Regions from separate parts of the Rhizobium sp. LEGMi-198b genome, predicted to be linked through region 2. Evidence: predicted binding sites of a transcription regulator. Region 2 holds the regulator's gene; the other holds the start of a gene.

Region 1 (15,795 bases), on a different contig from region 2:
TCGATCGGCATGGTGGCGCTCGTGCTATCCTGGCTGATGCGCCTGCAGCTCGGCTTTCCCGGCTATTTCTCCTTCATCGACGCGGAGCATTATTATCAGTTCATCACCATGCACGGCATGATCATGGTGATCTACCTGCTGACGGCGCTGTTCCTCGGTGGATTCGGCAACTATCTGATCCCATTGATGCTCGGCGCCCGCGATATGGTGTTTCCATACGCGAACATGCTGAGCTACTGGCTCTATCTGCTTGCGGTCATCGTGCTGGTCGTCGGTTTCTTCGCGCCCGGCGGGCCGACCGGCGCCGGCTGGACGTTGTATCCGCCACAGGCTCTTCTATCGGGTACGCCTGGAGGGCGTGACTGGGGCATCATCCTGATGCTCTCGTCGCTGATCCTCTTCATCATCGGCTTTACCATGGGCGGGCTGAACTATGTCGTCACCGTGCTGCAGGGACGCACCCGCGGCATGACACTGATGCGGATGCCCCTGACGGTATGGGGCATATTCACCGCAACCGTGATGGCGCTGCTCGCCTTCCCGGCGCTTTTCGTCGCCGCCGTCATGATGCTGTTCGACCGCTTGCTCGGTACGAGCTTCTTCATGCCCGCCATCGTCGAGATGGGCCAGCAGTTGCAGCAAGCGGGCGGCAGCCCCATCCTGTTCCAGCATCTCTTCTGGTTCTTCGGTCACCCCGAAGTCTATATCGTCGCGCTGCCAGCCTTCGGCATCGTCTCGGATCTGATCAGCACTCATGCGCGCAAGAACATCTTCGGCTACAGGATGATGGTCTGGGCGATCGTCATCATTGCCGCGCTGAGCTTTATCGTATGGGCGCATCATATGTATGTCAGCGGAATGAATCCGAACTTCGGGTTCTTTTTCGCGACCACAACCTTGATCATCGCCATTCCGACGGCAATCAAGGTCTATAACTGGGTGCTGACCCTCTGGCGCGGCGATATCCATCTGACATTGCCGATGCTGTTTGCCCTGGCCTTTATCGTCACATTCATCAATGGCGGGCTGACCGGCCTCTTTCTCGGCAATGTCGTCGTCGACGTGCCGCTGTCCGACACCATGTTCGTCGTTGCCCATTTCCATATGGTGATGGGGGTCGCGCCGATCCTGGTGATCTTTGGCGCAATCCATCATTGGTATCCGAAAATCACCGGGCGCATGCTGAACGTGACGATGGGCCATATCCACTTCTGGATCACCTTCCTCGGCGCCTATGCGATCTTTTTCCCGATGCACTATCTCGGCCTGATGGGCGTGCCGCGCCGCTATTACGAACTGGGCGAAACGGCCTTCATTCCGCCGTCGGCGCATACGCTGAACATGTTCATCACCGTCGCCGCACTGATCGTCGGCGCTGCTCAGCTTCTGTTCCTGTTCAATCTCGCCTGGAGCCTTCGCTGGGGCCGGCAGGCGGGCGGCAATCCGTGGCGGGCAACGACATTGGAATGGCAGACGCCGCAGACGCCGCCTGCGCACGGAAATTGGGGCAAGGAGCTGCCGATCGTCTACCGCTGGCCGTATGACTACAGCGTCCCCGGCGCGGATCAGGACTTCCTGCCGCAGAACCAGCCGGCGCCGAGCAGATTGCCCGAAAGGGCGCCGTCATGAGCGCCATTCTCATCTTCATGGCTGGGCTTTTCGGCATCATCGCGTGGTGGATGGCGCGGCAGCGGCTGACCTCGAAGCCCTGGTTGGAGACGGGTTTGGCAGGCGATGCGCCGGAGATGCGGGGATCGCCGGCGACAGCGGCGAAAGTCGGCCTCGGCATCTTTCTCGCCGTCGTCGGCGCCTTGTTCACGCTCCTCATCAGTGCCTATCTTACACGCCTCAGCGGCTCCGATTGGTGGAGCATCCCGATCCCTCGGCTGCTTTGGGTGAATACCGCCGCGCTTGCCGCCAGCAGCGTCGCACTGCAATGGGCAAAAACCGAAGCCCGTCTTGGGCGCAGCGAGATGCTGAACACGGCGCTAGCCGTGGCGTTCGTGCTGGCTGTGCTCTTCCTTGCCGGGCAGCTTCTGGCATGGCGGCAATTGGTTGCGGCCGGCTACTTCCTTGCGGACAACCCATCGAACAGTTTCTTCTACATGATCACCGGGCTGCACGGCCTGCACATTCTAGGCGGCCTTTTCGTGCTCGGACGGACGACAATCCGCGCCCAAGCCGCCAACCGCGCGCCGGCGAGAATCCGCCTGAGCGTGGATCTCTGCGCCATCTACTGGCATTTCATGCTCGTTGTCTGGCTGGTTCTTTTTGCGCTCTTCGCCGGCTGGGCAAACAGTTTCGCCGATCTCTGCCGTCAATTGGTCACCTGAGGAGCTTCGACGATGACCGAATCCATAGAAAGACCGGTACACGATCCACTTCTGCGACCAGCGGGATTGCGCGGCGTCGCGGCCGATCTGTCATCGGACCAGCGGGCGTTCAAGAACGTCTCCTGGGGCAAGGCGATGATGTGGATCTTCCTCCTGAGCGACACCTTCATTTTTGGGTGTTTTTTGCTGGCCTACATGACGGCGCGCATGTCGACCAACGTCCCCTGGCCCAATCCCAGCGAGGTTTTCGCGCTCAAGATCGGCGGCCAGGAAATCCCGCTGATCCTGATCGCAATCATGACCTTCGTCCTCATCAGCAGCAGCGGCACGATGGCCATGGCCGTCAACTTCGGATACCGCCATGATCGCCGCAAGACGGCTGTGCTGATGCTGGTGACGGCAGCCCTTGGCGCGACATTCGTCGGAATGCAGGCATTCGAATGGACCAAACTGATTACGGAGGGCGTCCGCCCCTGGGGAAACCCATGGGGTGCGGCGCAGTTCGGTTCGTCCTTTTTCATGATCACCGGCTTTCACGGCACCCATGTCTCGATCGGCGTCCTTTTTCTCCTGATCATGGCACGCAAGGTATGGCGGGGAGATTTCGATCAAGGAAGACGCGGGTTTTTCACCAGCCGCAAGGGCCATTATGAAATCGTCGAGATCATGGGGCTTTATTGGCACTTCGTCGATCTGGTCTGGGTCTTCATCTTTGCATTCTTCTATCTGTGGTGAGGATGGCATCATGGCACAGACGCAGGCACATTCCGGACAGCAGCATCCAATCAGGCTCTACATGGTGGTCTGGGGACTGCTTTTCGTCCTCAGCACCTTCTCCTATCTCGTCGACTATCTCGGCATTCAGGGCTATTTCCGATGGTTTCTGATCCTGCTGTTCATGATCCTGAAGGCGGGGCTGATCGTCGCTGTCTTCATGCACATGGCGTGGGAACGGCTGGCGTTGATCTACGCCATCCTGGTTCCGCCGGTCCTGGTGCTTGTCTTCGTCGCTCTGATGGTATCGGAATCGCACTATACGGCGCTTAACCGGCTCGCCTTTTTCGGCGCCGGCCAATAGGGGATGAAGCTGCCATATTGCCGATAATAGAGCCGGTAGCGAGAAGCGGACTTGCCGGTTCCCGCCCTTCCTCGCAAGACCTTTTGAAGATTTCGATCTCGAAAATCTGGGGAACCCATCCCGTCTGTCTCAGTTGTTCCAATGTACGACTTGAACAATGGAGACAAAAAATGAGCAAAAGCGACGTTCACAAGCTCCAGAAGCGAGCCGAACGACAAGTAAAAAACACCAGCGCCGGTGGCCATCTAGGCGGAACCTATTTTGGTCAGCAGCCTGACGGCAAGACAATCTCGTCATCCAGCAATGACAGCGCCAAAGCGCGCAAGAACGATGGAAGCAACTAGTTCCATTGTAAGTCAGACCAGCATAGCGCCCAACCTCCCCGAGGCGCCAAGAGCATAGGCATACAAAGTCCCGGACAGAGCCAAACGGTTGTCCGAGCGTCTTCGTCAATCTCCGCGACGATGGCCCGCCCGAGCGGGCGAGCCACCTCGGAATTCTCAGAAGTCCATTCCGGCGCCGGGGGGCAAGGCCGGTGCGGAGTCCTTCTTCGGCTTCTCTGCGATCATCGCTTCTGTCGTCACCAATAGCCCCGCAATGGAGGCTGCATCCTGCAGCGCCGTGCGCACCACCTTGGCTGGGTCGATCACGCCCATGGCGTAGAGGTCGCCATATTCGTTGGTCTGAGCGTTCCAGCCGAACGAGAAATCGGCATTTTCGCGCAGCTTGCCGACGATGATCGAGCCCTCAGCGCCGGAGTTCTCGGCAATCTGGCGGACAGGCGCTTCGATTGCGCGGCGGACGATCTCGACACCGACGCGCTGGTCGTCATTTTCTGCCTTCAGCCCGTCGAGCGATTTGACGGCGCGCAGCAGCGCCACGCCACCACCTGGCAGGATACCTTCCTCAACGGCGGCGCGTGTCGCATGCAAAGCGTCGTCGACGCGATCCTTCTTTTCCCTCACCTCGATTTCGGTCGAGCCGCCAACGCGGATGACGGCGACGCCGCCGGCGAGCTTGGCAAGGCGTTCCTGCAGCTTTTCGCGGTCGTAGTCGGAGGTAGTTTCTTCGATCTGGGCACGGATCTGCGTGACACGCCCATCGATCTCGCTCTTCGCTCCGGCTCCATCGATGATGGTGGTGTTCTCCTTTTCGATCATCACCTTCTTGGAACGGCCGAGCATATTCAGCGTGACGCTTTCCAGCTTGATGCCGAGATCCTCGGAAATGACCGTGCCGCCCGTCAGGATGGCAATGTCTTCCAGCATGGCCTTGCGGCGATCGCCGAAGCCAGGAGCCTTGACGGCGGCGATCTTCAGGCCGCCGCGCAGCTTGTTGACGACGAGCGTCGCAAGCGCTTCGCCTTCGACATCCTCGGCAATGATCAGAAGCGGGTTGCTGGATTGCACCACAGCCTCCAGGATCGGCAGCATGGCTTGAAGATTGGAGAGCTTCTTCTCGTGGATCAGGATATAAGGATCTTCCAACTCCACCCGCATCTTTTCCGGGTTGGTCACGAAGTAGGGGCTGAGGTAGCCGCGGTCGAACTGCATGCCTTCAACGACCTCGAGTTCGGTTTCCGCAGTCTTGGCTTCTTCTACGGTGATGACGCCTTCGTTGCCGACCTTTTCCATCGCTTGGGCGAGATAGCGTCCGATTTCCGGGTCGCCATTGGCTGAGATGGTGCCGACCTGAACGATCTCGGAATTGTTGGATATCTTGCGGGCGTTGGTCTTCAGTTCCTTGACGACGGCGTCGACGGCAAGGTCGATACCGCGCTTCAGGTCCATCGGGTTCATCCCTGAGGCGACCGCCTTGGCGCCTTCGCGAACGATGGCCTGGGCGAGAACGGTTGCGGTCGTCGTGCCGTCGCCGGCGATATCGCTTGTTCTGGAGGCGACTTCTCGCAGCATCTGGGCGCCCATGTTTTCGAACTTGTCTTCCAGTTCGACTTCCTTGGCGACGGTGACACCATCCTTGGTGATGCGCGGGGCGCCGAAGGACTTGTCGATGACGACGTTACGACCCTTCGGACCGAGCGTCACCTTGACCGCATTGGCGAGAATATCCACCCCCTTCATCATGCGTTCACGAGCATCGGTGTGAAATTTGACTTCTTTGGCAGCCATTTTTTTACTCCTCCATAGGCGGCACAGTTTTGACTAATGCTTGAAAGAAAACGGCTTAGGCGGCCCTCTGGTCTGCCGCTTGGACATCAATGATACCTAAAACGTCGCTTTCCTTCATGATCAGCAGGTCTTCATTGTCGATCTTGATCTCCGTGCCGGACCATTTTCCGAACAGGATGCGGTCTCCCGCCTTGACATCGAGCGGCTGGATCTGACCGGCCTCATTGCGAGCCCCGGGACCGACGGCAATGACTTCGCCTTCCTGCGGCTTCTCCTTGGCGGTGTCGGGGATGATGATGCCGCCCTTGGTCTTTTCTTCAGACTCGACGCGGCGAACGAGAATGCGATCGTGAAGCGGTCGGAACGTCATGTTCTCCTCCATGGCAAACAATGATGATCAATGCCCCTTGACCGGGCCGGACAACCGTCCGGATAGGTGCCGAAGCCCTCCAGCTTCCGGTGAAATTTGATCTGGCTCCGGAAATTGCGTTTTCAAGGAGACGAGCAAGATTTTAGCACTCTATATCTTCGACTGCTAATGTGATCGAAAGAGGTTTTGTCAGTATTGCGAACGTTCCGGCCTTGCTTCGCCCATTCTTTCACGGGACAAGCATCACATGAGCGTTCCAACGACACATCCTTTCGCCTTCGATCCAACCTATGGCATGAAGCTTAAACAGCTCCTCGCGATCGAACCGCCGGAGGCGGCGCCGGGTTTCGACGATTTTTGGAGCGAGCGGTATCGGCGCGCGACTGCGGTCGATCCTCAGCCGAAACTCCTTCGCAGCAAAATCGAACATCCCGACTGGCATGTTCTCGACATGACCTACACATCGACCGGCGCGTTTCAGATCGGCGGCTGGCTGCTTCTTCCCCGTGATGGGCCGGTGCGGCGCGGCCTCGTCGTCGGGCACGGCTATGGCGGGCGAGATCTGCCCGACCTCGATTTGCCGGTGAAAGATACGGCCGTATTATTCCCCTGCTTTCGCGGGCTGTCCCTCAGCGCTCATCCGCCGATTCCGAACGATCCCGGCGGGCATGTTCTCTACGGTATCGAAAAGCCGGATTCCTACATTATCGGCGGCTGCGTCGACGATCTGTGGCTTGCCGTCTCGACGCTTGTTGCCCTTTATCCCTGGCTGGCGGGGCATATCGGCTATAGCGGCATCAGCTTCGGCGGCGGTATCGGGGCGCTGGCGATCCCTTTCGATACCCGGATCGATCGCGGGCATCTCGTGGTCCCGACCTTCGGGCACCGGTCGCTGTGGATGACCTTGCCGACAATCGGCAGCGCCCAATCCGTCCAGGCATACCAGAAGAAGCACGAAAGCGTGCTTGAGACCTTGCGCCTGTTCGATGCGGCGAGCGCGGCTGCCCGCATCAAGGTTCCGATGCTCGTCGCTCCGGCACTCTTCGATCCGGCGGTGGCTCCGCCTTGCCAATTCGCTGTCGCGAATTCGTTGGCAAAATTTAACGAAATCTTCATCCTCGACGCTGGCCATTTCGATTATGTTGGCAGCAGCGAGCAGAATGCGCTCCTTCATGAAAAAGTCCGACGATTTTTCAAGGTGCCATGAATCGGGAATACCTGCGCTGGTACAGCCAGCGCCTGCATCGAGAGATGGAGCTATTGGTGTTCGGCCACGCCGGCGCCAAGGTATTGATGTTTCCGACGAGGGACGGGCGTTTCTGGGAGTACGAGCAGCTTGGCGTCGTTGCCAGCCTTGCCGACAAATTGCAGGCCGGTCATCTGCAGCTCTACTGTATCGAGGGTCTCGCCACCGAGACCTTTTACGGATCCCGGCACCATCCGGCCGAGCGCATTCGCCGGCATGCCGCGTTCGAGGAATATATTCTGAACGAAGTTCTGCCGCTGATGGCGCAGAAAAACCCTCATGACTGCACCATCGTACACGGCTGCAGCCTCGGCGCTTTCCAGGCCGCCAGCCTCGTCTTTCGCCACCCTCACCTCTTTCGCAAGCTGGTTGCCTTTTCAGGCCGTTACGATCTGACGATGAAGGTCGAATCCTTTGGCGATCTCTTCGAGGGTTACTACGACGACGATATCTATTTTCACACGCCGATGCACTTCCTTCCAGGGCTTGCCTGCGAGTGGCAGCTTGAAAGGCTGCGCCAGATCGACATCGTCCTCACCATCGGGGACGCCGATCCCTTCCTCGACAACAACCGCAACCTGAGCCGGCTTCTCGTCGACAAACAGGTCGGACATCAACTGTATGTCTGGGGCGGGCGTGCCCATCGGGCCGGTGCCTGGCGTAAAATGGCGGCGCTGTACATTTGACGACCGGCCAGAGCAGCGGCCGAAGCTAGACCCGCGGAGGCTTTATCGCCGCGAGATGTGGTCCCGAAGCGATCCAGGTATCACCGAACGGCCGGCTTACACCAAGCCGACCGGAATAGGCGCAAGCTTTTTGCTGGCACCGTAATCGCGCTCGTGAGATCTGCGGTTACGCTTCTCGCGACTTGAGGAAAAGTCGATACGATCGTGTTCCATCATGCCATCCGGATAGGTTCCGGTGTCTTCGGTTTCCACTTCGGACTGAGCGGTGACGATTTTGAAATTCATCATGTTTCCTCCGGTGCGGCGCGGAAACGGCTAGCCCCGCGCTTAGTTCCATGAGTAAACACAAAATTATTAAAAAATTAACTACGTTCGTTAATCAATTTGGGTGATCGGTCAATTTTTGCCATGGGGCTGCGTCGTCGGCGTCGGTTGTCGATACCGGGAACATTTCGCCAATGTCGCGTGTTTCCCGTTCACATGAGGTGTCAGGTTGCGCTCATGTTGTCCTGGCCAAAAAAAAGCGAACGGAGGCTTTTGAAATGACTTTGCGACATGGAGCATGCCGCTGCGGAAGGGTGCGCTATTCCGTCAGCGGCGAGCCGAACCGCGTCGGCATCTGCCATTGCACCGACTGCCGACAGGAAAGCGGCTCGGCCTTTACGTTTTTCGGAATATGGAAGGCTGAAGCTTTCTCGACGACGGGCGAGACAGCCGTCTACGAAGGGCGGAGGTTCTGCCCTCAATGTGGATCGCATGTTTTTGCGATTGACGACGTCGAAGCCGAGATCAAGCTCGGAAGCCTCGATATCGCGCCGACCGACATGGTTCCGACCTACGAACTTTGGGTAAAGCGGCGCGAAAGCTGGCTGAAGCCTCTGCCGGGAGCGGAGCAATATGACCAAGACCGGCTAGCCGATCAGACCAAACTTTAAGACGAACTGCCGCGCATATCGAAAATGCACGAATCTCCATAAGATTGGGGCATTGGGTAAACACGCAGGTTAGGCGCGTCTCACCGATGAGGCGTGCCTCAATGCTCGACCCGCAAGACGATTTTGCCGCGATTATGTTCGTTTTGAATTGCCTCTTGCGCCGCGCGGGCCTGTTCGAGCGCATAGACGCGGCGAACCTCCACGCGCACCTTTCCCTCTTCGATCAGGCGGCTGATTTCGGCAAGCTGCGCGCCGTTCGGCTGCGCCGTATAGCGAACGGCGCGTATCCCGAGCTCGCTGGCACGGTTCTTGTCGGGCTGGGTCAGCGTCGAAACGAGGATTCCACCCGGCTTTACCACACCGAACGACCGATCCTGGGTTTCGCCAGCGATCAGATCAAACACCATGTCCACGGGCTCTATCGCGTCCTCGAACCGCTCGCTCTTATAATCGATGACCTGATCGGCCCCGAGGGAGCGCGCGAAATCCATGTCGGCGCTGGAAACCGTCGTCGCGACCCAGGCGCCTTTTGCCTTTGCAAATTGAATCGCCAAATGGCCGACGCCGCCCGCACCGCCATGGATGAGGACACGCTGGCCGGCCTGGAGCTCGCCATGATCGAACAGGCCCTGCCATGCAGTGATGCCCGCCAGCGGAATTGCGGCAGCCTGCACCGGGTTCATCAATCGCGGTTTCGGCGCTATTTCTTCCGGCCTGGCGATGACGAATTGTTCATAGCCGCCGTGCCTCGGATTGAGAAAGGCGTAGACCGCGTCGCCTGGCCGAAATGCAGCGACCCCGTCCCCCATCTTCTCGACCGTTCCGCAGACGTCTCGGCCGAGCACGTAGGGCAAATCCTCTTCCTGGACAGCCGGATAGTTTCCTTCGCGCATCTTCCAGTCGACAGGATTGACGCTGGCCGCTTCGACCCGGATCAGGATTTCGTCGATCTTAGGCTCAGGACGTTCGATTTCCTCGAGGCGAAGGACTTCCGGACCGCCGAATGCGTGGATGCGCACAGCTTTCATGACGCTCATCGTTTCTCTCCTCACGGTTTGAGAATGAGATCCCGCCGGTCGGCCACAATCGTCTTTCGCTGGCGCTGTGCGGACACTGCGCGTTTCAGAGATTGCCGATGGCCGGCCTGGATCAGACGGCGTTGATTGACGGCAGGAAGGACAGCACCTCATTGCGGCGTCTGAGGCTCAGCGTCTCGATGCGCTCGCTCCAGAAGCTCTCCGCCTCAGGCGTGTCCGGCTCCCAGCAATTCGTCGATAGGATGTTGTCGTCCATCACCAGCAAACGATGGCCGCCCAACCGCAAATATTCCGTCGCCAGTTCTTTTGCAGCATTCGTCATCATCGTCCTGCTCCTTGCGCCGATCATATGAACGTCAACAATCGAGCAGGGATTATGTTCCCTTTGGCGCGGAAGCCCCTTGTCAGCCTTTTGAAGGCTGCCGGCGCCTTTCCGTCTCGTCTTCGGGATGGGCGGGAGGCTCCCAGCCGAAGACGCTGCGTCCCCCGTAAAAAGCGGACCTGTCGAATTCGCCGGCAACGATCTCCTTGAGGTCGGGACCAGTGACATATCGCTCCAGCATGCGGGACTGATCGTCCAGGCGCTTCAGCGCCTGTAGCTCCTCGTCACGGCCGAGCCGCCCTTTCCGCACCGCCGATTTCATCACTTTGATGGTCTCGTCGTAGACTTTCAACGGAACTGGGAACGGGTGGCGATCCTTGCCGCCATGCGCCAGCGAAAAGCGGGCGGGATCGGAGAAGCGATAGGGAGCGCCATGCACGACCTCGGCAACCATTGCCAGTGCCTTGACCGTTCTGGCGCCGACGCCGGGCGTCAGCAGCAAGCTCTCGAAATCCACCGGCCCGCGATCGGCGGCTGCCGCCAGGTTCCCGTGCAGGCGCCGCATGTTCACATCGGTTTCGCGAACATCGTGATGGGCCGGCATAATCAGATGTGGCAACATGGGTTGCGTGGGATTTTTGGCAACTGCCTTCGGCTCTCCTTCCAGCGCGGCGACTTCGCGCACGATCCTGTCCGGGCCTAACGATGACAGCAGATCGAGCTGACCTGCTCGCGACCGATCGGCGCGCCGATCGGCAAGATTGACGATCCGCCCCTGATCTCTACCCTCGATGGCCGCATGCGGGGAATCGAGAAAGCTCGTCAGCCCTTCGGACAGCCAATGATACCGCCGCGCCTGCCGTCGATCGCCGTTCATGCCCTGCTGGACGACGACCCATTTGCCGTCGTCCGTCACGATGAAACCGTGCAGATAGAGATCGAACCCATCCTGAAGTGCAGCGCTATCCACCTTGGCGATAAGTCGGCTTGTCGACGCGAGTGCTGCACCGTCGATGCCGACACGATTGCCGATGGCCGCAAGTTCGTCCGGCGTCTTGCGCGACTGAGCGCCGCGGCCGCCGCAGACGTGAATTCCAAGTTCGCCGGAGAGCGGTGTCAGACCGCGTTTCAGCGCGCCGAGAACGCTGGTGGTAATGCCGGAGGAATGCCAGTCCATGCCCATGACGGCGCCGAAGGACTGGAACCAGAAAGGGCTGGCGAGCCGCCGCAGCAGTTCGTCGCGCCCATAATGTTGGACCACCGCCTCGGTAATCACGGCGCCCAGGCGCGTCATCCGGTCGCCAAGCCATTTCGGCACCCGCCCACCATGCAGGGGAAGATCAGCGTTGCCAGCTCTTTGCGCCAAGTTCATCGCACTCCGTCTCAGATCGACGCAATGTAATACCGACGACCGGATTGCGCCATGCTCTGCAAAAACCTACCCGATGGCGTGGCGGATGGTTTTCGAAAGGCGCGACAGGAAGGCGGGCCTCGATGAGGCGACCAGCTTCCACGACAAGATCGCCTTCGCCATGCGGCCGGGAAGAACGCCGACGGAAAGAAACCATGCCGCCAGCATCGCGCGCCGCCGGAGTGAGGCATTCATTTCCAGGCTGGCGACGGCACCGGCGGTACCGAGCGCAAATCTGGAATCGCTGACCATGGGATGCTTGGATTTGTCCATGCAAAGCGATGCCAGCCGCTCTTCCAAATGAACGGGATCATGGAGATTGACATCCTCCGGCACCGTCAAGCCGATCTCGGCCGCCTGATCCGACAAGGCGTCGATCCGATGGAAGTCATGCTCCATTCGCCAGCGCGCGCGCTGGCCGAGTTTCTCCGCAAAGACGGAGTGATTGGCACCGTGGATGCGATAAGCTCCAAGGCAGGTTTCAATCGACGTCACCTTTCCATGAAGAGGCGTTACGGTGACAAGATAGCCATCGGCGCCTTGGCGGAAATCCGTCTCCGGAACGGGCATGACCACCTCCAGAGCCGAGCGTTTGAACGCCAAGCCGCTGGTAACGGTCGTCTGATACCGTCCCCTCTGCAGCAGCTTTGGGGTGACGTCGCCGGAGTCGAACGGGAGCTCCGGAGGTGGGAATACGTCCTTTACCTGCATGTCCTCATCGACCATGTGCAATCTGAACTGCACCTGGACGGCATCGTCTTCCCAGGCGTCTATGATCTCCGATATGGCGTTCGGGTAGAGATAATCATCGGCGTCGAGAAAGAGGACGACCTCACCCCGGCTCGCTGCAAAACCGGTGTTGAACGCCGCTCCATGCCCGCCGTTCGTCTTTTTCAAGCAGGTCCTGATTCGGGACCCATAGGAGGCCAGGACACCGACCGTATCGTCGGTCGAGGCATCGTCGACAACGATGACTTCCGTATTGTCGTAACTTTGCTCCAACGCGCTGTCGATGCAGCGCGGCAGGAAGCGTGCGTAATTGTAGTTCGAAATGATAATGGAAACTGGAACACGGTCTGTGATGGGGTGCATCGCATTGAACCTCGCAAATCTGCTTTGGTCGCGGCGAACCTACTCATTCAGGTCCTGTGGATTGAAACCCGGTCCGGCGAGCGCAACTCTCCAAAGCTGAAAAGCTGCTGTCACAGACATGCTGCCGATGGGTGGCGAAGAGACGTTTGATCTGTCTATACCGCCCCGAGCCTCCCCAGCTTTATGGCTTTTGAATGACCATCACGTTACGGAACCCTGGCTCGACGCCGGCCGGCGGCTCGGCGCGGTTTGGGTCCTACCGCTTCAGCAAAGACTTAAAAACGGTCTTCAGGTGGCTGTCAGCGTCATTGCCGATAGTCGCGCCGCATCGGAACAGAAAGCCATCTCCCATGAAGCAAGTGCAGACCCAAAGTTATTATTCGCGCGTTCAGATCCCACCGTATTGGTTTAGGGCTGTACTGACGTCTCCTCGCTCCAGCGCTTTGTCATCGTCTGTAAGCCTGTGAACTATTCCCGCAATATTTCGGATCGGTCACTGACGGCGACCGGCAAAGCTCTTGTTTCCGAGCCCGACGGCTCTCCTGACAAGGCGATAAAATATTCGCAATCCGTCTCGGTTATCGTTCCGACCCTCAATGAGACCGACAATATCGATCTTCTCCTGTCCTCCCTGTTGTCGCAGTCCGGTGAAGATATCGCGCTGGAGGTCCTGATCGCCGATGGCGGATCGACCGATGGCACGATCGAGCGCGTGCGGGCATGGGAAGGCAAGGCGCCCGTCAGGCTCATTTCCTCGGGCGGTAAGGGCGGTCTGGCTGGAGATGTGCTGTGGGCTGCGAGATATGCCCGTAGCGACATCGTCGTGGTCATGGATGCCGATCTCAGCCATCCGCCGGAGGAGATCGGCAACCTCGTTCGTCCCATTATCGACGGGACCAGCGACATGGTGGTTGGAAGCCGCTATGTGCCAGGCGGCGCCACGCCGGATTGGCCGCGCTCCCGCCGGCTCCTCTCGCGCCTCGGCGGCGCCTTGGCATGGCCATTGACCGATATGCGGGATCCGATGTCCGGCTTCTTCGCCGTGCGCAAGGAGCGGCTGTTGGCAATCGATCCAAAGGCAATCGGCTTCAAGATCGGCCTGGAGATCATCGCTGAAGGTGGTGACGCACTTCGACTGACCGAGATCCCGATCGTCTTTCGTGATCGAGTGCACGGGCAAACGAAAATCGGATGGGGGCACATGATAGACTATGCCCGCCGTCTGCTGGTCCTTGCCGGAGGCGCGGTTTCCTTTGGGAACGCGACCCGTTTTGCGGGCGTCGGCCTCATCGGCCTGGCTCTCGACCTACTGATCTTCCAGATTCTCTTCGGGGCGGGATTCGGTCTGGTGACGGCCCATCTCGTCAGCTTTGCCGTCGCCACGATCTCCAACTACATTCTGAACTCCAGATGGGCATTTGCAAGCAATGGACCACGGCTTCATGAGCGGGATTGGCGACGCTACATCCGCTTCATGACCATCTGCCTGCTTGCTTTTGCCTTGCGGGGCGGTGTGCTTGCCGGCGCCGTCGACCTTCTAGGATGGCCCGCTCAGGCCGCCATTATTCTCGGCGTCGGGGCCGCCTCTGTCGTCAATTATCTCGGCAATGCCTTCTTCGTGTTCCCGTCTGAGAACCCGCGCATGCCATCCGACGTCCGGTGGCGCGTGGCCGCAATCGGCGTGCTGGGTTATGTCCTCGCTTTGCGACTGGTTTATCTCGGGCTTGTCGATCTCGTGCCGGAGGAAACCTATTACTGGAACTACGCGCAGCATCTCGACATCGGGTATCTCGACCATCCACCGATGGTTGCCTGGCTGATATGGGCCGGAACGAGCCTGTTTGGCAACACAGGATTTGGCGTCCGCATCGGCGCTTATCTCGCCTGGATCGTGGCCGGCTTCTTCGCTTTCGGCTTCTCGCGCAATCTGTTCGGCAAGTCGGCAGCCTTCGTCAGCGTGCTGCTTATCGCCATCTTGCCATTTTTCTTTTCCACCGGCTTCATGATGATGCCGGACGTACCTTTGACGGCCGCATGGGCCGGAACGCTTTATTTTCTGGAGCGTGCGCTGATAGCGGGAAAGCGTCGGGCCTGGTGGGGAGTCGGCCTGTGTGTCGGCCTCGGAATGCTCTCCAAATATACGATCGCGCTCCTCGGCCCCGCCACGCTAATCTTTCTCCTTCTCGATCCCAGGGCGCGACGTTGGCTACTGCGGCCAGAACCTTATCTTGCCGCCGTGCTCGCTGCCGTACTTTTCTCACCGGTGATCTATTGGAATGCGACGCATGGCTGGGCATCATTCGCCTTCCAGAGTGCGGACCGTCTGCAAAGCACAAAGACCTTCTCGCTTCCCTTGCTGGTCAGCAGTGTCGCGATCCTGCTGACGCCAGTAGGTTTGGTAGCAGCGCTGGCCGCGCTGGTGACAAGAAACAGCGTGACATTTGCGACGAAGACGGACGCGGAAGCTGCCCGCCGATCTCTCTTCATCAAGATCTATACGATCGTTCCGCTACTGGTCTTCGTCGCATTCAGCCTGTTTCACGAGGTCAAGCTGAATTGGACGGGGCCGCTCTGGCTTGCCCTTCTGCCGGCGATCTCGGCGACCATCGTCGCGGCCGGTAGCAGCGTATCGAAATTCGACGGTCTACTGCGGCGGCTATGGGTTCCGACGGTGATGACCATGCTCGTGCTCTACGGGCTTGGTTTGCATTATCTCGTCCTCGGATTTCCGATGGTCGGTCACTTCGGCAATATCCGGACGCTACCTGTCGCATGGCAGGAATTCGGTCGTGAAACAGGATTGATCGAGCATAGTATCGAGCAGGAAACGGGTAAGCAGGTCCTGCTCGCCGGAATGGACAAGTATTTCGTGGCAAGCGAGATCGCTTTCTACAATCGCACCGACGACGATACCGTTCAGACCTCCGTGGGACGGGGCGCACTCGGCCAGGATAGCTTGATGTATAGCTACTGGTTCAAACCCGCCGACCTGCAGGGCCGCACCGTCATTCTTTTCGGACTGAAAAGGGGCGACCTGGAGCGGGCTTCTCTTGATCCGCTGTTTTCCCGGATAAGCGACATCAAAGAACAGCAGGTTACGAAGCATGGCGAACCTGTGGGCAGCTTCTTCTACAGGGTCGGATATGATCTTCGCAG
Region 2 (15,795 bases):
CCGGTGCAGGCCCATGGACATGACGTCGTTCATGATGTCGTAGCGCTTGGCGACCTTGTGGAACACCTCGTTGACGAGGCCCTGCTTCTCGCCATCGGCCACTTCGCGGAAGCCATAGGATGTTTCCATGCCGCCATCGGCGGAGGTGCGGCTTTCTGCCATCAGCTCAACTCCGTTACACTACAGCACCGCGCGTCGCATGTGACGCGCAAGGGTCGCTGTAGCACTTTAAATCTGCTGCATAATTTTATCCTTAAATCGATTCCGACCTAAGGAATTATGCAGTAATCAGCGACGGACCATAGCGAAATCGCGTTTGCCACGCTATCTCATCAACCAGGCCACCAGCCGCAATGCCTTGGGCTATAGCTCAGATCATAAGCGGTTGAAACATAAAGATGGATAGCGATGCCGGAATTACCAGAGGTCGAAACCGTCAGGCGCGGGCTTGCTCCCTCCATGGAAGGCGCGCTGCTCGCTGAACTGGAGTTGCGCCGCAACGATCTGCGCTTTCCCTTTCCGGCCGAGTTTTCACGCCTTGCCTCCGGCCGCGGCATCACGTCGCTGTCGCGGCGCGCGAAATATCTGCTGATTGATCTCGACGACGGCATGACGATCGTATCGCATCTCGGCATGTCCGGTTCCTTTCGGGTCGAAAGCGATGCCGCCGCCGAGGCGCCCGGCACATTTCACCATCCGCGCTCCAAGGACGAGAAGCATGATCACGTCGTCTTCCATCTGAAGGGCGCCAACGGCAGCGCGCGCGTCATCTACAATGATCCCCGCCGCTTCGGCTTCATGGACATCGTCCGGCGTGCAGATCTCGCCAGCCATCCCTCCTTCCGCGATCTTGGCCCGGAGCCGACCGGCAATGAATTGAGCGCCGATTATCTGGCCGAACGCTTCTCGGGCAAGGCGCAGCCGCTGAAGAGCGCGCTGCTCGACCAGAAGAATATCGCCGGACTCGGCAATATATATGTGTGCGAGGCATTGTGGCGTTCGCATCTGTCGCCGCTGCGGGCCGCTGGGACATTGGTGAGCGAAGCCGGCATGCCGAAAGAGGAATTGCTTCGGCTGGTCGTCGCGATCCGCGAGGTCATCGCCGATGCCATAGCCGCCGGCGGCTCGTCATTGCGTGATCATATCCAGACGGATGGTTCGCTCGGTTATTTCCAGCATTCTTTTTCCGTCTACGACCGCGAGGCTGAGCCTTGCAGCACGCCCGGTTGCGGCGGTACGGTCGCCCGCATCGTCCAGGCGGGGCGCTCTTCTTTCTATTGCGCCTCCTGCCAGAGCTAATGTGAAGGAGAGACACATGGCCTATGAAACCTTGATCATCGAAACGCACGGGCCTGTCGGTCTCATCAGGCTCAATCGGCCGCAGGCGCTGAATGCGCTGAATTCGACGGTGCTCGCCGAACTGAAGCAGGCCTACGGCGCTTTTCACGCCGATGAGACGATCGGCGCAATCGTGCTGACGGGCTCGGAAAAGGCTTTTGCCGCCGGCGCCGATATCAAGGAAATGCAGCCGCTCGAATTCGCCGATGTCTATAAGGGCGATTTCATCAGCGGTTGGGACGAGATCGCCAAGGCGCGCAAGCCCGTCATCGCTGCCGTCGGCGGCTTTGCGCTCGGCGGCGGCTGCGAGCTCGCCATGATGTGCGACTTCATCATTGCCGCCGATACGGCAAAGTTCGGCCAGCCGGAGATCACGCTCGGCATCATCCCCGGCATGGGCGGCTCGCAGCGCCTGACGCGCGCCGTCGGCAAGGCGAAGGCGATGGATATGATCCTGACCGGCCGGATGATGGATGCGGCCGAAGCGGAGCGTTCGGGTCTGGTGTCCCGCGTCGTGCCGGCCGACAAGCTCCTCGATGAGGCGCTTGCCGCCGCCGCCAAGATCGCCTCGCTGTCGCGCCCCTCGGAGCTGATGGCCAAGGAGGCGGTCAACCGGGCGCTGGAGACGACGCTGGAAGAGGGCCTGCGCTTCGAGCGCCGGCTTTTCCATAGCCTGTTTGCCACGGAGGATCAGAAGGAAGGCATGGCGGCCTTCATCGAGAAGCGCAAACCTGTCTTCAAGAACAGGTGAGAACGAGATTCCGGAATTGCGCGGGTTCCGTGAGAATCCGCGTTGACGCCGCCGCTCATTCCGGTTATATGCCCGCCACAGTTTGGAAAGCCGATCTGGTTTTCCGCAATTGCTCCCGCATTGCTGGATGAAGTGGCCGCAGGGCCCGCGCTGCACTGACGGAGTTATGTTCGAATTCTAAGAGAGGCATACATGGCCAATACCAGCTCGGCGAAAAAAGCGACCCGCAAGATCGCCCGCCGCACCGAAGTCAACAAGGCTCGTCGCTCGCGCGTTCGCACTTTCGTCCGCCAGGTCGAAGAAGCCATCGCATCTGGTGATGCGGATCGTGCGAAGGAAGCCTTCCTCGTAGCGCAGCCGGAACTGGCTCGCGCTGCCACCAAGGGCGTCCTGCATGCCAACACCGCTTCCCGCAAGGTCTCGCGTCTTGCCAAGCGCGTGAAGGCACTTTCGGCTCCGACCGCGTAATTTTTCCTTAACGATTTAATCGTTAGACTTGAGCCCGGCCCTTGTGCCGGGCTTTTTGGATTCAGCCAAAATTGGCTCGTATCGTTAAAATGTAGCCGGCTGACCATGTCACTGAGGTGACAGAAAAAACCGTTTAAAAACAAGCGGTTATAGCAGGATGTCTTGACGTTGGGTGATCTGCATGACGGCCTGCGGGCTCCCGAGTGAGTCAAGGATTTTTTTATTTTTTTTGTTTTGAAAGCTGTGGGAATCGCGCTGAACGCGAATCTCCTTGATTCAAAAGCGATTCTTTTTTGACGGGGTTGTGACACTCAAAAACGGCCTCCAGAGTCAAGGACCGCCTCTTAATTTTGTGTAAAATTCATCGTTGATCTCCGTCTACGATCCTGCCTAAATGGCTTTCAACAAGGGGCGCGGAACATCATCTGAAACGGCTTCGGCGAACACTGCCAGTCATGGCAGCGGGGGTGGTTTTTGTTCCTTGTGACGGAGCGGTTCAGTTCCGTTTTTTCAAACAGTTGACGAGTTAAGGCCGTAAGCGGTAACGCCTGCGGAACGAGGACACTTGTCTGCTCTTTGCAGCCTAAGTCCCAAGCGTGGCTGTGGGGAGGGGAGAAAAATTGACAGCCGTTTGGCGCAGTCGGTCGGAGTACGAGGACCGAGCGACTGCTCCAGATGCAGATACCAAGACGAAGGCCGCTCGGGGAGCAGTTTTCGCCAGGGTGTTTTGCGTAAGGTCCGTTTGGCTGGACCCGGCTGATGAACCGGTATGCGGCGAAGCTCCGACAACGAGCGCGACCGCTATGCCATGGCGTAGACCTAAGGGCGGCGGTATCATCCAATTTCCGCCCTATAAAAAGAGACTGTGGAAGGCGGCATTATGCAAATGATTACGAGAACGACGGGTGCGTTGGAGAATGGGGACAATGCACAGCAGGCGTTCAGTGCGGTTTGCCTTGAAGCGGCGGGGGAAAAAGGAGACATGAAGCATAACGTATTGTTCGAGCGTGTCAGTGCACGCTTGAAGGCTCAGGTCGGTCCGGATGTTTATGCTAGCTGGTTTGCACGGCTGAAGCTGCACTCGGTATCGAAGAGCGTCGTACGGCTGACTGTTCCGACGACGTTTCTGAAGTCCTGGATCAACAATCGTTATCTCGATCTGATCACCAACCTGTTCCAGGCAGAAGATGCTGAAATCCTGAAGGTTGAGATTCTTGTGCGCACGGCGACCCGTCATGGTGCGAAGCCCTGTGCGGACGAACATGTCGCGGCTCCAGAGGCGGCTTCGGTGGCGCCGATCCGCCGCCCGGTTGCCCAGCCTGCCGGCCAGGTCGTTGCCCAGACGGTTAGTGCGGCAGCCGCAGCCCGCCCGGCGACCGTGGGCGCGCCGCTGTTCGGCTCGCCGCTCGATTCCCGCTTTACCTTCGATACCTTTGTCGAGGGCAGCTCGAACCGCGTCGGCCTTGCCGCCGCCAAGACGATTGCCGAAGCCGGCTCCGGCGCCGTGCGGTTCAATCCGCTCTTCGTCCACGCGACGGTCGGCCTCGGCAAGACCCACCTTTTGCAGGCGATCGCCAATGCCGCCGTGCAGAACCCGCGCGGGCTGCGTGTCGTCTATTTGACGGCGGAATATTTCATGTGGCGCTTCGCCACCGCCATCCGCGATAATGATGCGCTGACCTTGAAGGACTCGCTGCGCAACATCGATCTCCTGATCATCGACGACATGCAGTTCCTGCAGGGCAAGATGATCCAGCACGAGTTCTGCCATCTGCTCAATATGCTGCTCGACAGCGCCAAGCAGGTCGTCGTTGCCGCCGACCGCGCGCCTTGGGAGCTGGAATCGCTCGATCCGCGCGTGCGTTCGCGTCTGCAGGGCGGTGTCGCCATCGAGGTCGAGGCGCCGGATTACGAGATGCGTCTCGAAATCCTCAAGCGCCGTCTGGATGCCGCCCGTCAGGACGATCCGTCGCTGGAAATTCCGGCCGAACTTCTCTCGCATGTCGCCCGCAATGTGACGGCAAGCGGCCGTGAGCTGGAAGGTGCATTCAACCAACTGATCTTCCGCCGTTCTTTCGAGCCGAATTTGACGGTCGAGCGCGTCGACGAGCTGTTGGCCCATCTGGTCGGCTCCGGCGAGCCGCGCCGGGTGCGCATCGAGGACATCCAGCGTATCGTGGCGCGTCACTACAATGTCTCTCGCCAGGAGCTGGTGTCCAATCGCCGCACCCGCGTCATCGTCAAACCGCGCCAGATTGCCATGTATCTGTCGAAGACGCTGACGCCGCGCTCCTTCCCGGAAATCGGCCGCCGCTTTGGTGGTCGTGACCATACGACCGTGCTGCATGCGGTGCGCAAGATCGAGGAGCTGATTTCCGGTGACAGCAAGCTGTCGCATGAAATCGAGCTGTTGAAGCGTCTGATCAACGAATAATCGGCGATATTATTCGCATTTATCCACGGCCGGCTTCATTGCCGGCCGTTTTCATTTATGCGGCTTTTATTCTATAGATGTCTGAAATACGGAATCGGATACCCGGCCGGAGGAGGCCGGGGCCGACTGGGAGGATGCCTATGAGTTTTGACAGGATTGCCGTTCTCGGCCTCGGAAAGGTCGGGCGGCTCGCCGCCACATTGCTGCATGAAAGCGGTTTTGCAGTCACCGGTATCGACGCGCGTTTGCCCGCCGAGGCACTGCCTTTCGCCTGCGAGGCGGCCAATGTCTCCGATCCGGCCTTGATCGGCAATCTCTTTTCCCGCGTCGATGCCGTGCTTTCCTGCCTGCCGTTTCACCTGAACGCCGAACTGGCGCGCCTCGCCCATGGCGCCGGCATTCATTACTTTGACCTGACCGAGGATGTGCCGACCACGAACGGCATCATTGCGCTTGCGGAGAGCGCGCGTGGCCTGATGGCGCCGCAATGCGGCCTGGCGCCCGGTTTCGTCGGCATCGTCGGTGCAAGCCTTGCCGACGTCTTCGATCGCTGCCGCTCGATCCGCATGCGTGTCGGTGCCTTGCCGCAGAATCCGACCGGACTGTTGGGTTATGCCTTCAACTGGTCGCCGGAAGGTGTGGTCAACGAATATCTGAATGATTGCGAAGTCATCGAGGGCGGGGTGCGCAAGCTGGTCTCGCCGATGGAATGGCACGAGACGCTCTATGTCAACGGCGTCAAGCTCGAGGCCTTCACCACCTCGGGTGGCCTCGGGACCATGTGCAGCACCATGCTCGGTCGGGTGGAAAATCTCGATTATAAAACCATGCGATATCCCGGCCATATGGAGCTGATGAATTTCTTCTTCCACGAGCTTCTGATGCGCGACCGCCGCCAGCTTGCCGGCGAGATCCTGACCGAGGCCAAGCCGCCGGTCGATGACGACGTCGTCTATGTCCATGTCTCGGCCGAAGGAACGATCAACGGCAATCTGCGCCGGCGGGAATTCGTGCGCGCCTATTATCCGATCGAAGTCGCCGGGGAGAGCCGCACCGCCATTTCCTGGACCACGTCGGCCTCCGTCGTCGCCGTTATCGAGCTGGTGCGCGCCGGCCGCCTGCCTTCGACAGGCTTCCTGCATCAGGAGCATATTCCGCTCGACACTTTCCTGGAAACGAGGACCGGCCGCCTGTTCAAGGGTGGCATCACCCATCACGGATGATGCGCGCGCCTATGCCGGCGCCGTCGTGTGCGGGACCTCGGTAAGCAGCCAAGCACGAAAGGCGGCGACGGCCGGCCGCTCCAGCGCGGTTGGCGGATAGACCAGATGGTAGGCTAGCGTGCTGGCAAGCCCCATCGGGAAGGGCGCGACAACAGAGCCCTCAGCCAATTCCCTTTCGATGAAAGAGCGCCGCATCAGCGCGACGCCGAGCCCCGCCTTCATGGCATGGTAGGCGCCGGTGCCGTCGGTGAAGATCGGCCCCCGCATAGCGTCAACCTTGGTTGCGCCCGCCGCCTGCAGCCAGAGCTGCCAATCGCGCCGATAGACATCATGGATCAGGGTCAGGGCGGCCAGCGCGTCGGCCGTGGGTGAGGGGCCGAGGGAGGCAGCGATCTCGGGCGTGCAGACCGGCACATATTCGTCATCGAGCAGCCGCTCGCTCGCCAGCCCTTCATAGCCGCCGAGCCCATGGCGGATGGCGATGTCGATGCCGTCGCGCTGGAAATCCATCATCCTATGTGAGGCGCTGATCCGTAGATCGATCTCGGGATGCGCCTGCTCGAAGCGCATCAGCCGCGGCACCAGCCAGTGTGTGGCAAAGCCGGCAGTGCAGGTGACGGTCAGCACCGTGTCCCGCGCCCGCATTGTCAGCGCCGCCGTCGCTTCTCGCACCAGGCGGAAGGCGGTGCGCAGCGTCGCGAAATAATCCGCACCGTCAGCCGTCAAGGTGAGGCCCCGCGCACGGCGGTCGAAAAGCCGCACACCGAGCGCGGTTTCGAGATCGCGTACCTGCAGGCTGACCGCACCGGGGGTCACATGCAGCTCCCTGGCTGCAATCGTCATGCTCAGATGCCGCGCCGAGGCTTCGAAGGCGCGCAGCGCCGAAAGGGAAGGCAATTGATCCATGACGATTGAGTTCAGCTAAACAATTTTGCGAAAAAGACTCGTTTGCAAGAGCCCTATAATCGCGAGATTATTCCATCAATATCGATGGTTGACAAGAAAGTGCATCCCCGCCGCCATCGAGCCAAACTAATAGACTGGAAAACAGGAGATATCGCCATGGCGCAGAAATCAATGGGCGCGGCGGAATGGGCCATGCTGTTCGGATTGTCGATCCTCTGGGGCGGCTCGTTTCTGTTCAACGGCATCCTGGTACACGAACTGCCGCTCTTTACCATCGTCGCAGCGCGCGTCGCCCTGGCGGCGATCGCCTTGCATGTCATCGTCCGGATGACCGGGCAGGTGATGCCGCGCGACCGGCAGGCCTGGGCCGCCTTCTTCGGCATGGGTGTCCTCAACAATGCCATTCCTTTCCTGCTGATCGTCTGGGGCCAGACGCATATTGCCAGCGGTCTGGCCTCCATCCTCAATGCGACGACCCCGCTTTTCGCCGTCATCGTGGCGCATTTTCTGACGACGGATGAGAAGATGACCGGCAATCGCCTGATCGGCGTTGTCGTCGGTTTTGCCGGCGTGGCGCTGATGGTCGGCCCGTCGGTGCTGAGCAGCCTCGGTTCGAACGTGCTGGCGCAGCTCTCCGTGCTGGGCGCCGCCTTCTCCTATTCTCTCGCCGGCATTTACGGCCGCCGCTTCCGCCGCATGGGGCTTGCTCCTATCATCCCCGCGGCCGGACAGGTGACGGCCTCCACGATCCTGCTGCTGCCGTTTGCCCTTTTCGTCGATCACCCGTGGGCGCTCGGCATGCCTTCGGCGGAAACCTGGATGGCGCTGGCCGGCCTCGCGATCCTCTCGACCGCGATCGCCTATGTCTTGTTCTTCCGCATCCTGGCGACGGCAGGCGCCACCAACCTGATGCTGGTCACCTTCCTCATTCCCGTCAGCGCCATCCTGCTCGGTGCGCTGATCCTCGGCGAGCAATTGCAGCCGAAGCACTTTATCGGCATGGCGATGATCGCCGCCGGCCTTGCGGCGATCGATGGACGGTTATTCGCTTTCACGAGGAAAAACGTGGCGGCGGAGTAGGAAAGACGATTACCGTCTCAGCACGCCAGATCCGCAACCACGGAATCGAGGATCAGCATGCCCGCCGGCGTGCAGCGCAGGCGGGAATTGCCGAGGCGTTCGATGAAGCCGTGCTCCAGCAAGAGCTGCTCGCGTTTCGCGTCGGGCTCCCTGCCGGAGAGCTGTTGCCAGCGCACGAGGTCGATACCTTCTTTCAGGCGCAGGCCCATCAGCAGCAACTCGTCGGCCTGTTCGTCGAAGCCGAGCATTTCCTGTTCGACCATGCCGTGGCCGTCGCGCTCGACCAGCTCCAGCCAGCTTTCCGGCTTCCGCTCGGTGGACGTTGCCAATTTCTTGGGGCCGTGGGACAGCCGGCCGTGGGCGCCGGGGCCGATGCCAGCATAGTCGCCATAACGCCAGTAGGTGAGGTTGTGGCGGCTCTCCGCGCCGGGGCGGGCGTGGTTGGAGACCTCATAGGCCGGCATGCCCTCGCGCTCGGTGATCTCCTGCGTCGCCTCGTAGAGCATCGCCGATTGGTCGCCATCCGGCACGATCAATTTGCCCGCCTTGTGCAGCCCAAAAAAGGGCGTGCCTTCCTCGATGGTCAATTGATAGAGCGAGAGGTGATCGACGGCATAGGAGATCGCCTCCTTCAGCTCGCGCTCCCATTCCTCGACGGTCTGGTTCGGGCGGGCATAAATGAGATCGAAGGACATGCGCGGGAAGATCTCACGTGCCAGCTTGATCGCCTTCAACGCATCGGCGACGTCATGCAGTCGCCCTAAGAATTTCAGATCGCGATCGTTCAGCGCCTGCACGCCCATCGACACGCGGTTGACGCCGGCGGCGCGATAGCCGCGGAAACGCTCGGCTTCGACACTGGACGGATTGGCCTCCATGGTGATCTCGATCCCGGCAGGCATGTGCCAATATCTGGAAATGCCATCGAGAATCGTGGCAACCGTCTCCGGCTTCATCAGCGAAGGCGTGCCGCCGCCAAGGAAGACACTGGTCACCGTCTTCGGGCCACTGATCGCCCGCATCGACGCCATCTCCTTCAAGAAGGCGGCGGCGAAACGCTCCTGGTCGACCGGCTGGTGGCGGACATGGCTGTTGAAATCGCAATAGGGGCATTTGGCGGCGCAGAAGGGCCAATGCACATAAACGCCGAAACCGGGTTCACCGGTATCGGGCAGCAACGGCGCCTCACGCGTCATATTTTGCGATTCCAGAGTGTCCACGGGCTTGAGCTTATGCCTCCAGGCAGGTTTCAACGAAGATTTTGAAGGCACGGGCCCGATGCGAAAGGGCTTGGGGTTCACCTGGCTTCCAGCCATGCTTCTGCTCGGCGCTCATCTCGCCGAAGGTCGCGTCGTAATTCTCGGGCTGGAACACCGGATCATAGCCGAAGCCCTGCGTGCCGCGCGGCGGCCAGACGACGCGGCCTTCGACTTCGCCGCGAAAGAGCTCGGTGTGCCCGTCCGGCCAGGCGAGGCAAAGCACGCTTACGAAGCGCGCCGTACGGCTCTCCGGCGAAGCGGCACCGGCCTCTTCGAGCGCGCTCTCGACCTTCCGCATCGCCATGGCGAAATCGCGAGTACCATCCGGTGTTTCCGCCCAGTTGGCGGTATAGACGCCGGGATTGCCGTCAAGCGCATCGATGACCAGGCCGGAATCGTCCGATAGCGCCGGCAGACCGGAAGCTTGCGCCGAGGCCAGCGCCTTGATCGTCGCGTTTTCCTCGAAGGTCGTGCCCGTCTCGTCCGGCTCGATGAAATTGAGATCGGCGGCCGACTTGGCTGTAAAGCCGAACGGGCCGATCAAATCCTGGATTTCACGGATCTTGCCGGCATTGTGGCTGGCGACGACGATAGTCTTGGTATCGAGCTTGCGCATATCCTGTCCTGTCATAGCCCCCAGATGCGGGGTTCGGCGCATTCCAGGCTGTTGCCGGCCGGATCGCGGAAATAGATCGAGCGGCCGCCATTCGGCCAGTTAAAATCGGCTTCGATGGCGACGCCGGCAGCCTTCAGTTTCTGCGCCATCGCTTCGATATCGTTGCCGCCGACCCGGAAGCAGGCGTGGCCGTGGCCCTTCGTGCCGTGCGGCGGCACCGGCAAGGAACTCGATTCCGGCGGCTTCACTGTCTCATGACTGTTGAAGATGAGCAGCACGCCCGGCCCGCAGCGATAAAAGACATGACGGTTGCCGCCGCGCGAAATCTTCTGCAGTCCGAGAACGCCGCCATAGAAGGCCTCGGCTGCATCGAGATCGTCCGCATAAAGAGCGGTTTCCAGAACGCCTTCCATCAACGGGTTCATCGGTTGACCGCCTCTTCGGTCAGGCTATCGCCTGCTTCTGCAGCTCCACCAGTTCGGCGATGCCGTTCTTGGCGAGATGCATCAGGGATGTGAATTCTTCTTCGCTGAAGGGCGTGCCTTCGGCCGTACCCTGGATCTCGACGATGCCGCCGGCGCCAGTCATGACGAAATTGGCATCGGTCTCGGCGGATGAATCCTCGAGGTAGTCGAGGTCGATCACCGGCTGGCCGGCAAAGATGCCGCAGGAAACCGCAGCGATATGATCCTTCAGGACACGGTCGGTCTTGATCATATTGCGGCTTTCCATCCACTTCAGGCAATCGTAGAGCGCGATCCAGGCACCGGTGATCGAGGCCGTGCGGGTGCCGCCATCGGCCTGGATGACGTCGCAGTCGATCGTGATCTGGCGCTCGCCAAGCGCCTGCAGGTCGACGATGGCGCGCAGCGACCGGCCGATCAGACGCTGGATCTCCTGCGTGCGGCCGCCCTGCTTGCCGGCAGCGGCTTCGCGCTTCATGCGTTCGCCCGTGGCGCGCGGCAGCATGCCGTATTCGGCCGTGATCCAGCCCTTGCCGCTGTTGCGCAGCCATGGCGGCGTCTTTTCTTCCAGGCTCGCCGTGCAGAGCACATGCGTGTCGCCGAATTTGACCAGGCACGAGCCTTCCGCATGCTTGGAAAAATTGCGCTCGAACGACACCTTGCGCATCTGGTCGGTTTTTCTGCCTGAAGGCCGCATTCTACTCTCCTGAACGTTATTGACCGCTTCTACGATCCACAGGCGGCTTTTGCAAAGGAAAAGCAGGCGCAAGGGCCTTGTTGTGATGGCCTTGACATTTTTCCCTTTTGCCATTGCTAACTGAATGATTATATTTTGACTAAGGCTCAACAGAACGGGTTTGACAGCGAAATGGGGTTCACGACATCGTCGGTTTCGGATGCCATTGCAGCGCTGGACGAACGCTCGAAGGAAATCTTCCGCCGTATCGTCGAAGGTTATCTTGAGAATGGCGAACCGCTCGGCTCGCGCAATCTTTCGCGCTTGCTGCCCATGTCCCTGTCGCCGGCCTCCGTGCGCAATGTCATGAGCGATCTGGAAGAGCTGGGGCTGATCTATTCGCCGCATATCAGCGCCGGTCGCCTGCCGACGCAGCTCGGCCTGCGCTTCTTCGTCGATGCCTTCATGCAGGTCGGCGATCTCTCCGCGGAAGACCGCGCTACCATCGAACGCCAAGTGCGCGGCAGCAATCGCGATCAGCCGATGGAATCGGTCATGACCGAGGCGAGCCGCATGCTTTCTGGTATTTCGCGCGGCGCCGGCTTGGTGATCACCTCGAAGAGCGATCCGGTGCTGAAGCATGTCGAATTCATCCGCCTGGAGCCGACCAAGGCGCTCGCCGTGCTCGTCGGCGACCACGATCAGGTGGAGAACCGCATCATCGAATTGCCGGCCGGCGTTACGTCCTCGCAGCTCACGGAAGCGGCGAATTTCCTCAACGCTCACATGACCGGCCAGACTTTGCCGGAGCTGCGCCGTCAATTGCAGACGTTGAAGGAGAGTGTGCGCCAGGAGCTCGATATTCTGTCGCACGAGCTCGTCGAACGCGGGATCGCCGTCTGGTCCGGCGACGGGGATGACGGCAAGCCGACGCAGCTCATCGTGCGCGGCCGCGCCAATCTGCTGGCCGAAGTGGGCGGGGCTGAAGATCTGGACCGGCTACGCCTGCTGTTCGACGATCTCGAAAAGAAGGACAGCCTGATCGAGATTCTGAATCTCGCCGAAAGCGGGCCGGGCGTACGCATCTTCATCGGCTCGGAAAACAAGCTCTTCTCGCTCTCCGGCTCCTCGCTGATCGTCGCGCCCTATCGCGATGACGACGACCGCATCGTCGGCGCCGTCGGCGTCATCGGCCCGACACGGCTGAACTATGCCCGCATCGTGCCGATGGTGGACTATACCGCCCAATTGATTTCCAGGCTGTCGCGGCCAGGAATCTGACGAAAGCCTCTGGAGAGCGGGCGCCCATTCGAACGCGCAAAGAGCGTTTAATCCGGTAGCAGGGTTCCTGATCCGCCCATCTCCGCCGGCATGTCCTTCTGCTTCGGCAGGCCGTCCCTTAGGTGCAGCACGGTGTTTTCATAGTTGACATGAAGCATCGGCTGAAAATCGAGGGTTGGAATGATGGCGGCGTAGACATCGGTCACGCCCCATAAAGGATGTTCGGTCAACAGATGCCCGCCACAAATCTTGCACCATTTGCGCACGCTCTTTTCGCTTCGCTGGTAGCTGCCGATGTGGTCGGCGCCCTTGGTGACATGCACGGCTTCCGGCGGCCAGAGCGAAAAGGCGTTGACCGGCCCCGCCGACCACTCCCGGCAGGAGTCGCAATGGCAATAACCCATTGCCGCCGGCTCACCACTGACCGTGATTTCCACTGCGCCGCAGAAACATTTACCCGAATGGGACTTGCTGCTGGACATGGACGATACCTCATGTCGTGTTGAAACGGCCCAGACTATACCGGGAAAGGGTCTTCGATAGTAGAAGCCCCAACGGGGGAGGCTCTCTCACCCGATTGGTATCCGGGCAAATATGACCGGATTGCCGGGAAATGCCTGTTCTTCACGACAAAGCCTTGATTTTTTCCGGCCAAACCTCGATATCGGGCACATCAAAAAGACAAAGCAATTCGGAGACCGTCATGACCGACGAAACAACGAAAACCGGACCTGACGCCACGGCGACTGATAATCCCGCGGGCTTTGCGCAGGAGGCTGCGGAAACTGCGGATGCGGCCCAGCCTTCGCAGCCGGATCCGGTCGAGCTGCTTAGGGCCGAAAATAGCGATCTGCGCGACCGCTATCTGCGCCTTGCCGCCGAGATGGACAATTTGCGCCGTCGCACCGAGCGTGACGTCAAGGACGCCAAGTCCTATTCCGTTGCCAGCTTCGCCCGCGACATGCTTGCCGTGTCGGATAATCTGCGCCGCACGCTGGAAGCCATTCCGGCGGAAGCCCTCGCCGAAGCCGATGCCGGCCTGAAGACGCTGATCGAAGGCGTGGAGATGACCGAGCGCTCCATGCTGTCGGCTTTGGAGCGCCACGGTGTCCGCCAGATCGAGCCGGTCGGCCAGAAGTTCGATCCGAACTTCCATCAGGCGATGTTCGAGGTGCCGAACACCGAAGTGCCGAACAATACGGTCGTGCAGGTGGTGCAGGCCGGCTTCGTCATCGGCGAGCGCGTTCTGCGCCCAGCTATGGTCGGCGTCGCCAAGGGCGGCCCGAAGGTTGCCGAAATTTCCGAGCCGGGCGCCAACAGCCCGTTCGATGAAAAAGACGCCTGATCTTTAAGTCGTCTGTAAAAAAGAAGAGCCGGATGACGAGGTCATCCGGCTCTTCTTTTATCCGCGTTTAAATTCGAGTCGGTCCTCAGGCAGCGTTGGACGCCTGCTCCTCGTTGAGGAAGGCGTAGATCGCCGAGGCGGATTCGGTGGCGCGCAGCTTGGCGACGAGATCCTGGTCGCGCAGCACGCGGGCAATGCGCGACAGCGCTTTCAGATGGTCGGCGCCGGCACCCTCGGGGGCAAGCAGTAGGAAGACCAAGTCGACGGGCTGGTCGTCCAGCGCCTCAAAATCGACGGGGGCTTCCAGGCGCGCAAAAATACCGATGATGGATTTGATGCTGGTGAGCTTGCCGTGCGGAATGGCGATGCCGTTGCCGACGCCGGTGGAGCCCAGACGCTCCCGCTGCAGCACGACGTCGAAAATCTCGCGCTCGGGCAGTCCGGTTATTTTGGAGGCTTTGGCTGCCAGCTCCTGAAGCAGTTGTTTTTTGGAATTTGCCCTCAAGGCGGGGATGATCGCATCTTGGTGCAGCAAATCTGCCAATGCCATTCTCTTTATCCTTCGTGTGGCAGAGATCCGATGACGGAGGAGCGGCGGCCGGCAGACACTGCGCGGGGCCGTCGCTCATCTTCTTTTCTCAGCCCTTGATATTGGCTGCGTCGATCCAGCCAATGTTGCCGTCCTGACGACGGTAAACGATATTCAGATGTTCCTTGCCGGGGCTGCGGAAAAGCAGCAACGGCTCGTCGGTCATGTCGAGCGCCATCACGGCGGTCGCGACGGACATGGTCTTCAGTTGTTTCGTGCTTTCGGCGACGATCGCCGGCGCGAAATCGGCAGGGATTTCATCCTCGTCGTCCGGAACACCGTCCATAACGGTATAGGCGACTTCGGCGAGGCCATTCGTGTGGTTGCCGGCCTGGTGATCCTTGAGCTTGCGTTTGTAGCGGCGCAGGCGCTTTTCGATGCGCTCGGACGCCGCGTCGAAGGCCAATTGCGGGTCCATCGCCTCTCCGGCGGCGTGCAGGACGACGCCACTGTCGAGATGAAGCTTGCAATCGGCTGCGAAGCGGGAACTGGATTTCTGTACCGTCACTTGGCCCGAATACCCCCCGTCGAAGTATTTCGTAACGGCCATACCGATCTGGTCTTCAATCCGTTGGCGGAAGGAGTCACCAATTTCCATATGTTTCCCGGAGACACGCACACTCATGGAGTTTCCCTTCTTGTAGCGGTTATTGGGCGCGCCAGTTTACGCCAAGCCTCAAGCTCATCCAAGCACTTCACGCAGTCAAAGACAAATTGCGTTTGTCAGGCGCCCTGGGGATGGTGGGGATAAGTTCATGGCAGTGATGTCCTGCAACGATTGCGGCGGGCTTCTAGCTCCGCCACATCGGAAAGTCAACTGAATCTTAAGGATCCGTTAGCGGATTCGCAGTCTGCGGTTGAGCCTGGGCAATTGCTAGAAGCTGGCGACTTTTGCCAGTGCACGCTTCTCCCGGCGGCGCTGTACCGAGGAGGGGATGTTCATCGCCTCGCGGTATTTTGCAACCGTACGGCGAGCAAGCTCGATGCCGCCCTTCTTTAGCGTATCGACGATATCGTCATCGGAGAGCACCGCGTCCGGGCTCTCATGCGAGATCAGCACACGGATCTTGTGACGCACCGCCTCGGCCGAATGGCTGTCGCCACCCTCGACGGCACTGATCGAGACGGTGAAGAAATATTTTAGCTCGAACAGGCCGCGCGGCGTCAGCATGTATTTGTTCGAGGTCACGCGGCTGACGGTCGATTCATGCATCTTGATGGCATCCGCCACGGTCTTCAGATTGAGCGGTCGCAAATGGTCGACGCCGTGCACGAGGAAGGCATCCTGCTGCCGGACGATCTCGCTCGCGACCTTCATGATCGTCTTGGCACGCTGATCGAGGCTGCGCGTCAGCCAATTGGCAT

What was found. The regulator HrcA, encoded in region 2, represses chaperone genes, less so after heat shock. The targets are predictions, from matches to a motif close to GTTAGCACTCNCNNNNNGNGAGTGCTAAC.
Region 1: a site for HrcA is predicted at 6,052-6,080, ahead of groES (co-chaperone GroES). Genes of this name have one in related genera too.

The regions. Positions count from the first base shown of each region.
Region 1 covers NZ_JBSYVH010000008.1:298,947-314,741, forward strand. The annotation lists gene ACXHXG_RS27025 (cytochrome c oxidase subunit I) at 1-1,629, shown strand, start outside; gene ACXHXG_RS27030 (cytochrome c oxidase subunit 3) at 1,626-2,333, shown strand; gene ACXHXG_RS27035 (heme-copper oxidase subunit III family protein) at 2,346-3,068, shown strand; gene ACXHXG_RS27040 (cytochrome C oxidase subunit IV family protein) at 3,079-3,411, shown strand; gene ACXHXG_RS27045 (hypothetical protein) at 3,582-3,755, shown strand; gene groL (chaperonin GroEL) at 3,912-5,540, opposite strand; gene groES (co-chaperone GroES) at 5,596-5,910, opposite strand; gene ACXHXG_RS27060 (acetylxylan esterase) at 6,158-7,117, shown strand; gene ACXHXG_RS27065 (esterase family protein) at 7,114-7,842, shown strand; gene ACXHXG_RS27070 (hypothetical protein) at 7,939-8,130, opposite strand; gene ACXHXG_RS27075 (GFA family protein) at 8,385-8,777, shown strand; gene ACXHXG_RS27080 (NADP-dependent oxidoreductase) at 8,876-9,814, opposite strand; gene ACXHXG_RS27085 (hypothetical protein) at 9,927-10,139, opposite strand; gene ACXHXG_RS27090 (DUF763 domain-containing protein) at 10,219-11,502, opposite strand; gene ACXHXG_RS27095 (glycosyltransferase family 2 protein) at 11,575-12,639, opposite strand; gene ACXHXG_RS27100 (glycosyltransferase family 39 protein) at 13,103-15,795, shown strand, end outside.
Region 2 covers NZ_JBSYVH010000001.1:1,077,011-1,092,805, reverse strand. The annotation lists gene ubiE (bifunctional demethylmenaquinone methyltransferase/2-methoxy-6-polyprenyl-1,4-benzoquinol methylase UbiE) at 1-162, opposite strand, end outside; gene mutM (bifunctional DNA-formamidopyrimidine glycosylase/DNA-(apurinic or apyrimidinic site) lyase) at 409-1,299, shown strand; gene ACXHXG_RS05320 (enoyl-CoA hydratase) at 1,316-2,089, shown strand; gene rpsT (30S ribosomal protein S20) at 2,282-2,557, shown strand; gene dnaA (chromosomal replication initiator protein DnaA) at 3,438-4,991, shown strand; gene ACXHXG_RS05305 (saccharopine dehydrogenase family protein) at 5,132-6,214, shown strand; gene gcvA (transcriptional regulator GcvA) at 6,224-7,120, opposite strand; gene ACXHXG_RS05295 (DMT family transporter) at 7,277-8,200, shown strand; gene hemW (radical SAM family heme chaperone HemW) at 8,218-9,396, opposite strand; gene rdgB (RdgB/HAM1 family non-canonical purine NTP pyrophosphatase) at 9,431-10,075, opposite strand; gene ACXHXG_RS05280 (VOC family protein) at 10,087-10,500, opposite strand; gene rph (ribonuclease PH) at 10,520-11,236, opposite strand; gene hrcA (heat-inducible transcriptional repressor HrcA) at 11,408-12,496, shown strand; gene ACXHXG_RS05265 (GFA family protein) at 12,544-12,978, opposite strand; gene grpE (nucleotide exchange factor GrpE) at 13,200-13,841, shown strand; gene ptsN (PTS IIA-like nitrogen regulatory protein PtsN) at 13,927-14,391, opposite strand; gene hpf (ribosome hibernation-promoting factor, HPF/YfiA family) at 14,480-15,055, opposite strand; gene rpoN (RNA polymerase factor sigma-54) at 15,305-15,795, opposite strand, start outside.